DNA from 2 places in the Rhizobium sp. 01N424 genome. Region 2 is predicted to be linked to the other one. Evidence: predicted binding sites of a transcription regulator. Region 2 holds the regulator's gene; the other holds the start of a gene.
The links. Region 2 encodes PhoB, which activates phosphate uptake and scavenging genes when phosphate is short. Its sites were predicted from a motif close to TGTCATNNANCTGTCAT; they were not measured.

Region 1 (5,483 bases), on a different contig from region 2:
TAACGCCGCGCAGGTCCAGCAGATTGCCCTGCGCATCGATCGCATGCATCGGCAACGGCTCTGAGATCGCCGCAAACGTGTCCTGGTCGAGCTCTCCGGCATCGAAGCTCTGCCGGGCATAGCTTCGCAATTCGCCCGGGCTGACTGCGGTGAAATCCGGGCCGCCGGAAGCTGTTACGTCGTCTACCCTGAAGCCGGGTTGGACTGCCGGTCCAGTATCAATTTCAATATCGGAGGTCTTCGAAGATTTTGCGTTATTGTGACTGTTTTTAAAAAGCAAACTTTGAGAAGACCGCACAGAAAAAATTTCCATGGCGCATGTCCCCTTACGAAAAGAGTAAGCGAAAACTAGCGTCTAGGACCGCCGGGCGTCAATCGTTAACAAATAGTTAATTTTCGTCTATCAGTTTTCATGGATCAAATCTTCCATCTATCGGCAAAAGACGAATTTGATCAGCAACATACCATTGCCGCGAAGCGTCACCTATATTGCCGTTTCACTTGCTTGCGTAAAAGGATGTCAGCATGCCTTCCACACCAGAATTCAATCCGGCGCTCGTCAACTGGAACGGGCATCACGGCCTGCCGCGCTTCGAAGCGCTCAATGATGGCGACTTCGCAGCCGCCTTCGATGCGGCGCTCGCGTCTCACGAAACGGAGATCGATGCGATCGCCGCCAATGCCGAGGCGCCGACCTTCGAAAATACCATCGTCGCGTTGGAGATTGCCGGCGATGAGCTGTCGCGTGTCTCCGCGCTGTTCTGGAACCGGGCAGGTGCGCATACCAACGATGTCATCCAGGCGCTCGAGCGCGAGATCTCGCCGAAGATGTCGCGGCACTATTCGAAGATCGGCATGAATGCCGGTCTCTTCGCGCGCATCGATACGCTGTGGGAAAAGCGCGCGGAACTGGGGCTGACCCTGGAGCAGACGCGGGTGCTGGAACGCCACTGGAAGGGCTTCGTGAAATCCGGCGCCAAGCTGCCGAAGCCGGAGCAAGAAAAGCTCGCCGGCATCAACGAGAAGCTGGCCGGTCTCGGGACCAATTTCGGACAGAACGTTCTCGCCGACGAAAAGAGCTGGTCGCTGCTCTTGTCCGAAGGGCCTGAGCTCGAAGGACTTCCGGATTTCCTGAAGGATGCGATGGTAGCGGCGGCCCGCGAACGCGGGGAAGACGGCAAGTTTGCGGTCACCCTGTCGCGCTCGATCATCGAGCCGTTCCTGACATTTTCCGAACGCCGCGATCTGCGCGAACAGGCCTTCAAGGCCTGGACTGCCCGTGGCGCGAATGCGGGCGCAACCGATAACCGCGGCATCATCAAGGAAACGCTGGCGCTGCGCAAGGAAATGGCCGGTCTTCTCGGTTATGGCAATTTCGCCGAGCTGAAGCTCGACAACACGATGGCGAAGAAGCCAGCAGCTGTCGACGAGTTGCTGCGTGCAGTCTGGGCGAAGGCTGTTTCCCGGGCCCGCGAGGAAGAGGCGGATATTGCCAGGCTGATCGCCGAGCACGGCAAGAACCACGAGGTCATGCCCTGGGATTGGCGCTTCTATGCGGAGAAGATCAGGGCGCAGAAGTTCAATTTCTCGGAAACCGAGCTGAAGCCCTATCTGCAGCTCGAAAAGATCATCGAAGCCTGCTTCGACGTTGCCAACCGTCTCTTCGGCATCCGGGCTGTCGAGAAGAAGGGCATTGCCGCCTACCATTCCGACGTGCGTGTTTTCGAAATCCGCGACGCCAGCGACAAGCTCGTGGCGCTCTTCCTCGGCGATTATTTTGCCCGCAGCTCCAAGCGCTCGGGTGCCTGGATGAGCTCCTTCCAGTCGCAGCACAAGCTGAAGCTGAAGAACGGCAACACCGGCGAGCTGCCGATCATCTATAACGTCTGCAATTTCGCCAAGCCTGCGGAAGGCAAGCCTGCGCTGCTGTCGCTCGACGACGCCCGAACGCTGTTCCACGAATTCGGTCACGCGCTGCATGGGATGCTGTCGAACGTCACCTATCCGTCGGTTTCCGGCACCGGTGTCTCGCGCGATTTCGTCGAATTGCCGTCGCAGCTTTACGAGCACTGGCTGACCGTGCCCGCGATCCTCAAGCAATATGCGGTGCATTTCGAGACAGGCGAGCCGATGCCGCAGGCGCTGCTCGACAAGGTTCTCGCGGCGCGGACCTTCAATGCGGGCTTCAATACGGTGGAATTCACTTCCTCGGCGATCGTCGACATGGAATTCCATACGCGCGATGCCGTCGATGATCCGATGGCGGTTCAGGCGGAGGTTCTGGCCGAGCTCGGCATGCCGAAGTCGCTGGTCATGCGTCATGCTTCGCCGCACTTCCAGCATATCTTCTCCGGCGGCTATTCGGCCGGCTACTATTCCTACATGTGGTCGGAAGTGCTTGATGCCGATGCGTTTGCGGCTTTCGAGGAAACCGGCGATGCCTTCAACCGCGAAATGGCGGCGAAGCTGAAGGACAACATCTATTCGACCGGCGGCTCGCTCGACCCCGAAGATGCCTACAAGGGCTTCCGCGGCAAGCTGCCGAGCCCGAACGCGATGCTGGTCAAAAAGGGTCTGGCAACCTTCAAGGAGCTCTCGGGCAGCGATGCCTGAGCGCTTGCCATAACAAAACTGTCGCCGAAGTTTCGGCAAACCGTCATGTGGTCTTCAAGAGACTGACATGACGGTTGCCCAAGGCTGGGGCGGGACACTTCGTTCCCGCTCCTGAAGCAGCCGGGGCTTTGGCATGATCTTGAAAGAAACGACGCGCCGCCGGTTTTTATCCTCGGTCGGCGCGGTCGGTGGGTTTGCGGCGGCGGGCCTTGCGATGCCGTTCTATGCGCGTGGCTCGTCAAGCCGGCCGGTCTTTACCTCCGGCGTGCAATCCGGCGATGTCGATGTGGATTCCGGCGTGATCTGGGCGCGGGTCGATCGTCCCTCGCGTTTGTTCGTCGAATATTCCACGACCGATAAATTTGCGAACGCGGTTCGGCTTGCATCCTTCGATGTCACGCCCGAGACCGATCTTGCCGGCAAAGTGCTGCTCGATGGATTGCCGCCGGATCAAGAGATATTCTACCGTTTCGTGGCCGCAGACCAGCAGGATATCAACAGCCGCTCCGAGCCCATTCGCGGTCAGTTCCGCACGGCGCCGTCGCTAAAACGGGATATCCGCTTCGTCTGGTCCGGCGATACCGCAGGACAGGGATGGGGGATCGATGACGAGGGCATGCGGACCTATCGGACGATCGCCTATCATCGTCCGGATTTCATGATCCATTCCGGCGACACGATTTACGCCGACAATCCGATCCCCGACGAGATCCGTCTGCGAGACGGCGGGATCTGGAAAAACCGCGTGGTCACCGACGAGAAACGGACGATCGCGCAGACGCTGTCCGAATTTCGCGGCCAGTGGAAATACAATCTGCTCGACGAGCATGTGACGGATTTCAACGCCGTCTGTCCGGTTTTCTACCAATGGGACGATCACGAGGTGCTGAACAACTGGTCTCCTTCCACCGATCTGAGTGTCGACGATCGCTACAAGGAAAAGTCCGTCTCGACGCTCGCTGCACGCGCCAGCCGGGCTTTTCACGAGATGACGCCGATCCGCTATGTGGCGGAGGAACCGGGGCGGATCTATCGCAAGGTTTCCTACGGCCCGCTGCTCGATATCTTCTTCGTCGACCTTCGCTCCTACCGCGGTCCCAACACGAATGGTCTCGACGGCGATCTCACGCCGCAATCGCGGCTTTTCGGTGAGGCGCAGGTGGCGTGGCTGAAGCGCGAACTTATCCGTTCCACGGCAACCTGGAAGGTGATCGCCTGCGATCTGCCGGTCGGGCTGGTGATCTGGGACGATTATGGAAAGCGCAGCGGCAGCGAATCCGTCTCCAACGGCGACAACGGCGCGCCGCTCGGCCGGGAGCTTGAGTTCGCCGATCTGCTGCGCTTCATCCGTGACGCGGCGATCGGTAATATCGTCTGGCTGACGGCCGACGTGCACTATACGGCGGCTCATTATTATGATCCCGGAAAGGCCAAGTTTCAGGATTTCCTGCCCTTCTGGGAGTTCGTTTCCGGCCCGCTTCATTCGGGCACTTATGGACCGCAGGAGCTGGACGGCACGTTCGGCCCCGAGGTGCGCTTCATCAAGGCGGCACCGGGAGGAATCGAATCCAATCTGCCGCCAAGTGCCGGAATGCAGTTCTTCGGCTTGGTCGATATCGATGGCGCAACGGAGCAGATGACCGTGCGCCTGATGGATCGCGATGACAACGAGTTGTGGCGAACCGTCATCGACCCGCAACGTACGAGTTAACCCTGTCTATGGCCGCTCTCGCCTCTCCCCCCTTTCGCAATCGCAAAAAACACTGTATGAGCGCGCCAAACGTAATAGGCGCCTCCTCCCGACGTAGCGCCCCAGCCTCAGAGATTTGATATAATGGCACTTCGCAACATCGCGATCATCGCGCACGTTGACCATGGCAAAACGACCCTGGTGGACGAGCTCCTGAAACAGTCCGGCTCGTTCCGCGAGAACCAGCGCGTTGCGGAACGCGTCATGGATAGCAACGATCTGGAAAAAGAGCGCGGCATCACGATTCTTGCCAAGGCGACTTCGGTCGAGTGGAAGGGCGTTCGCATCAACATCGTCGACACCCCCGGCCACGCCGACTTCGGCGGCGAAGTCGAGCGTATCCTGTCGATGGTGGACGGCGCGATCGTTCTGGTCGACTCGTCGGAAGGCCCGATGCCGCAGACGAAGTTCGTCGTCTCCAAGGCGCTGAAGGTCGGCCTTCGCCCGATCGTCGCGATCAACAAGATCGACCGCCCGGATGGCCGCCACGAAGAAGTCATCAACGAAGTCTTCGATCTCTTTGCCAACCTCGACGCTACCGACGAGCAGCTCGACTTCCCGATCCTCTACGGTTCGGGCCGCGATGGCTGGATGAACGTCAATCCTGAAGGCCCGAAGGACCAGGGTCTTGCACCGCTGCTCGACCTCGTGCTCAAGCATGTTCCGGAGCCGACGGTGCACGAAGGCCCGTTCACGATGATCGGGACGATCCTTGAAGCCAACCCCTTCCTCGGCCGTATCATTACCGGTCGCATCAATTCCGGTTCGATCAAGCCGAACCAGGCCGTCAAGGTTCTGAGCCAGGACGGCAAACTGATCGAAAATGGCCGTATCTCGAAGATCCTCGCGTTCCGCGGTATCGAGCGCACGTCGATTGAAGAGGCTCACGCAGGTGACATCGTCGCGATCGCCGGCCTTTCCAAGGGTACGGTTGCCGACACGTTCTGCGATCCAGCCGTCACCGAGGCATTGACCGCGCAGCCGATCGATCCGCCGACAGTCACCATGTCCTTCATCGTCAACGATAGCCCGCTGGCTGGCACCGAAGGCGACAAGGTCACCTCGCGCGTCATTCGCGACCGTCTCTACAAGGAAGCCGAAGGCAACGTCGCGCTGAAGA
Region 2 (5,483 bases):
GCGTTGCGCTCATCGGCTCGCTCTACCTGATGCTGATCGTTCTGGTTCTTGCTCTGCCGATCGGTGTCGCCGCCTCGATCTATCTCGAGGAGTTTGCGCCGAAGAACAAGCTGACCGATCTGATCGAGGTCAACATCAACAACCTCGCTGCCGTTCCGTCGATCGTTTACGGTCTGCTCGGCCTCTCCGTCTTCATCAACTTCATGGGTCTGCCGCGTTCCGCGTCGCTGGTCGGTGGCCTGGTGCTGACGCTGATGACCCTGCCGACCATCATTATCGCCACGCGTGCTGCGTTGCGTGCCGTACCGCCGTCGATCCGCTCGGCCGCTCTCGGTCTCGGCGCATCGAAGATGCAGATGGTGTTCCACCACGTTCTGCCGCTTGCCATGCCGGGCATCCTGACCGGTACCATCATCGGCCTTGCGCATGCGCTCGGCGAAACCGCGCCGCTTCTGCTGATCGGCATGGTCGCCTTCGTTGCCAATGCGCCGACCACGCCGCTCGATCCGTCCACGGCACTTCCGGTCCAGGTCTATATGTGGGCCAACGAAGCCGAACGCGCCTTCGTGGAGCGTACCTCGGGTGCCATCATCGTCCTGCTCCTGTTCCTGATTGTCATGAACATCGGAGCCATCCTCTTGCGCCGTCGCTTTGAGCGCCGCTGGTAAACGGAGTAGAAACCCATGAACATGTTGACAGAAGCAGCAGTTGAGAAGGCTCTGGACCAGAAGATGAACAGCATCCCTTACAAGATGATCGGCCAGGACGTTTCCGTCTATTACGGCGAAAAGCGCGCTCTCTTCGACGTCAAGCTGAACATCCGCGAAAACACCGTGACTGCGCTCATCGGCCCGTCCGGCTGCGGCAAGTCCACTTTCCTGCGCAGCCTGAACCGCATGAACGATACGATCGACAATTGCCGCGTCACCGGCAAGATCACGCTCGATGGCGATGATATCTACGATCCGGATATTGACGTCGTCGAACTTCGCGCCCGCGTCGGCATGGTGTTCCAGAAGCCGAACCCGTTCCCGAAGACGATCTATGAAAACGTCGCCTACGGCCCGCGCATTCACGGTCTCGCCAAGTCGAAAGCCGACATGGACCAGATCGTCGAGACCAGCCTTCAGCGTGCCGGCCTCTGGAACGAGGTCAAGGACCGCGTGCATGAATCCGGCACCGGCCTGTCTGGCGGCCAGCAGCAGCGTCTCTGCATCGCCCGCGCCGTCGCCGTCAGCCCTGAAGTCATCCTCATGGACGAGCCTTGCTCGGCGCTCGACCCGATCGCCACTGCAAAGGTCGAGGAGCTGATCCACGAGCTGCGCGAAAGCTACACGATCGTCATCGTGACGCACTCCATGCAGCAGGCAGCCCGCGTCTCGCAGCGCACCGCCATGTTCCACCTCGGCAATCTCGTCGAGGAGAACGATACCGACAAGATGTTCACCAATCCGGACGATCCGCGTACCCAGGACTACATCATGGGCCGCTTCGGCTGATCTTTGGCGTCACGACTTCCGATAGAGACACTCAAGGACATTTCCCATGGCATCGACACATATCTTTTCAGCATATGACGAAGATCTGAAGTTTCTGACCCGCCGCATCTCCGAGATGGGCGGTCTGGCGGAACAGATGGTCTCCGACGCTGTGCGCGCGCTGGTCAATGGCGACGGCGCACTGGCGCAGAAGGTCATCTCCGACGACGTGATCCTCGATCACGCCGAGCGCGAGATCAACGACAAGGCGATCGTCACCATCGCCCGCCGCCAGCCGATGGCGTCGGACCTGCGCGAGATCATGGGGTCGATCCGCATCGCCGCCGACCTCGAGCGCGTCGGCGATCTCGGCAAGAACACCGCCAAGCGCGTCATCGCCGTGCAGAGCACCGGCGTTCCGCGCAAGCTCGGCCGCGGCCTGGAGCATCTCTCCGAACTGGCGCTCGTCCAGCTCAAGGAAGTGCTCGACGTTTACACGACGCGCGCCGCCGACAAGGCGAAGTCGATCCGCGAGCGCGACGAGGAAATCGACGCGATGTACACCTCGCTGTTCCGCGAGCTCCTGACCTACATGATGGAAGATCCGCGCAACATCACCAGCTGCACGCATCTCTTGTTCTGTGCCAAGAACATCGAACGCATCGGCGACCATGCCACCAACATCGCAGAAACCATCTACTACATGGCGACCGGCGCCCAGCCGGAGGGCGAGCGTCCGAAGGACGACACCGCCAACACCGTCGGCGCGGTCACGGAATAATATCCGGACCGGGCCTCAGGAGACAGAACAGAATGATCCCGAGAGTTGCAGTCGTTGAAGACGAAGAAGCACTGAGCGTGCTTCTTCGTTACAATCTCGAAGCCGAAGGTTTCGAGGTCGACACCATCCTGCGCGGCGATGAGGCGGAAATCCGCCTTCAGGAGCGGACGCCGGACCTTCTTATCCTTGATTGGATGCTGCCTGGCGTATCAGGCATCGAGCTTTGCCGCCGGCTGCGCATGCGCCCGGAGACCGAGCGCCTGCCGATCATCATGCTGACGGCGCGCGGCGAGGAAAGTGAACGCGTTCGCGGCCTCTCGACCGGCGCCGACGACTATGTCGTCAAGCCGTTCTCGACGCCCGAGCTCGTCGCTCGCGTCAAGGCGATGCTGCGCCGCGCCAAGCCCGAAGTTCTCTCGACCGTGCTGAAGTGCGGCGATATCGAACTCGACCGCGAGACGCACCGCGTTCATCGCAAGACCCGCGAAGTGCGTCTCGGCCCGACCGAGTTTCGCCTGCTGGAATTCCTGATGGCCTCTCCCGGCCGCGTCTTCTCGCGCTCGCAGCTTCTGGATGGCGTCTGGGGTCACGACATCTATGTCGACGAGCGCACCGTCGATGTCCATGTCGGCCGTCTGCGCAAGGCGCTGAACTTCTCCAATATGCAGGATGTCATCCGCACCGTTCGCGGCGCTGGATATTCGATGGAAGCTTGAGCTTTCGGAATTGAGACACAAAAAAACGGGCCGTAAGGCCCGTTTTTCGTTTGTGCTTACCCGGCTCAGTTTGCTCGCGCTGCTGCCCTGCGGCGCTCGTTGACCGGCTGGTAGGCCAGGCGCTGGTGGTAGGTGCAGTAAGGCGAAGAATCCGGGCTTTCGCAGCCGCAGAAGTGGAAATCGTCCTTCAAGGGATCGCCGACCGGCCACTTGCAGGTGCGCTCGGTGAGCTCCGTCAGGCCGAGACGGCGGGAAATCGGGACGATCACGTTCTTGGCGGGACGGTATTCCATCTCCTCCATGACGTCGATCTCGATCTCTTCCTTCAGCATCGTCGCGCCCTGCTGGCGGGTGACCGTACGGGTCGTCGCCAGACGCGATGCGTAGGTTGGGGCGCGGGGTGCTGCCGCCGTACGCTTGGGAGCGCGGGCAGCCGTGGCGTTGCCGCCGGCCTTCGCACGGCCCGGCAGCGCCAGACGGTGAACCTTGCCGATAACGGCGTTACGGCTGACGCCGCCAAGCTGGGCAGCGATCTGGCTCGCGCTCAGCCCTTCGGACCACAGTTTCTTGAGTTTCTCGACCCGCTCGTCTGTCCAGTTCATGCCCTGTGTCTCCGCCGTTTAAGCGTTGCGAAGGCAGAATCCCTCACTGTTTGCCCCGGACGAATCCGGCACAAGAAACGCTTGACTAATTTTGGTGACTAGTTCCGCCGCATGCAGTCTAGTAATTGAGTTTTAACCTAGTGTGAGGCTGACTCCGTGACAAGAGTCGCAGGAATCCGGATGAATCGAATTCGGGGTTTTCCCCAACTTGCTTCCCCTGAGAGTCATTTCTGCAACATTAGCTGTTGATAAAACGCGACATTGCTTGAGCGTCTCTCAGAAGCCACGAAAGCCGCAGTTTTGTTGACATTGCAGTGCGAAAAGTAAATAGTGCCAGTCGCCGCCGAAAGGCGGCATTTTTAATTTTTCGGACCTGGTTTTTTAGCCGGAGTCCGGTTGCCCGTAACGCTGACAGGAGACCGCGCCATGGCTGAAGCCGCGCCGCTATATGATACCTATTCTCGTGCCCCATTGCGGTTCGAGCGAGGTGAGGGCGTGTGGCTGATTACCGAAAGCGGCGAACGATATCTGGATTTCGGTGCCGGCGTTGCTGTGACCTCGGTCGGCCACAGCAATCCGCATGTCGTGGATACCCTGAAGGCGCAGGCCGACAAGGTCTGGCACCTGTCCAACATCTATGAAATCCCCGGTCAGGAACAACTCGCCAGGCGGCTGACGGAGGCGACTTTCGCCGACAAGGTGTTCTTCACCAATTCCGGCGCGGAAGCCCTCGAATGCGCGATCAAGACCGCACGCCGCTATCAGTATTCGAAGGGCCATCCCGAGCGTTTCCATATCATCACCTTCGAAGGCGCCTTCCACGGCCGGACGCTGGCGACGATCGCTGCCGGCGGGCAAGAGAAGTATCTCGAAGGTTTCGGCCCCAAGGCCCCTGGCTTCGACCAGGTGCCCTTTGGCGATATCGACGCTGTGCGCGCCGCAATCACCGATGCGACCGCAGGCATTCTGATCGAGCCGGTTCAGGGCGAGGGTGGCATTCGCCCGGTGACCACTGAGTTCATGAAGGCGCTGCGCGCGCTCTGCGACGAGAAGGGCCTGCTGCTCATTCTCGACGAGGTCCAGACGGGCGTCGGCCGTACCGGCAAGTTCTTTGCCTATGAGTGGTCCGGCGTGACCCCTGACATCATGGCTGTCGCCAAGGGTATCGGTGGCGGCTTCCCTCTCGGCGCCTGCCTGGCAACGGCGGAAGCTGCGTCCGGCATGAAGGCCGGCACCCACGGCTCGACCTATGGCGGCAATCCGCTGGCCATGGCCGTCGGCGGCGCTGTGCTCGACATCGTCCTTGCCGAAGGCTTCCTCCAGCATGTCCGTGACGTCGCTCTGGTCTTCCGCCAGGGCCTGGCATCGCTCAAGGACCGCTATCCGGACGTGATCGAGGATATCCGCGGCGAGGGTCTGCTGCTTGGTATCAAGGCCGCTGTGCCCTCGACCGAACTTCTGGCTGCCATCCGCGGTGCGCATCTGCTTGGCGTACCCGCCGGCGACAACGTTGTGCGTCTGCTGCCGCCTTTGGTCGTCACGGCGGAGGAAGCCCGCGAGGGTCTGGCCCGCATCGAGCAGGCTGCCGAAAGCATTCGCGCATCGAAGGCCAAGAAGACGGCTTGAACGGATAGATGCCTTCCGGGGCAAACAGGTAAGGACGACATGGCTTCCCCCAAACACTTCCTCGATCTTTCGGCGATGAGCTCTGCCGATCTGCGCGTCATCATGGACGACGCGATGCTGCGCAAGCAGGCGTTCAAAGCAGGCAAGGGCGATAAGCCGCTGGCCGGCAAGATGCTGGCGATGATCTTCGAAAAGCCTTCCACCCGGACGCGCGTCTCCTTCGACGTCGGCATGCGCCAGCTGGGCGGTGAGACGCTGTTCCTGTCGGGCACCGAGATGC

Region 1: AC1DNK_RS11915 (alkaline phosphatase D family protein) is a predicted target of PhoB. The motif match lies at 2,670-2,686, and genes of this name have one in related genera.

Annotation. Positions count from the first base shown of each region.
Region 1 is NZ_JBFTRK010000003.1:295,332-300,814, forward strand. It holds gene AC1DNK_RS11905 (hypothetical protein) at 1-313, opposite strand, end outside; gene AC1DNK_RS11910 (M3 family metallopeptidase) at 526-2,613, shown strand; gene AC1DNK_RS11915 (alkaline phosphatase D family protein) at 2,747-4,324, shown strand; gene typA (translational GTPase TypA) at 4,448-5,483, shown strand, end outside.
Region 2 is NZ_JBFTRK010000001.1:389,672-395,154, forward strand. It holds gene pstA (phosphate ABC transporter permease PstA) at 1-668, shown strand, start outside; gene pstB (phosphate ABC transporter ATP-binding protein PstB) at 684-1,499, shown strand; gene phoU (phosphate signaling complex protein PhoU) at 1,546-2,259, shown strand; gene phoB (phosphate regulon transcriptional regulator PhoB) at 2,292-2,975, shown strand; gene AC1DNK_RS02030 (GcrA family cell cycle regulator) at 3,041-3,577, opposite strand; gene AC1DNK_RS02035 (acetylornithine transaminase) at 4,004-5,203, shown strand; gene argF (ornithine carbamoyltransferase) at 5,243-5,483, shown strand, end outside.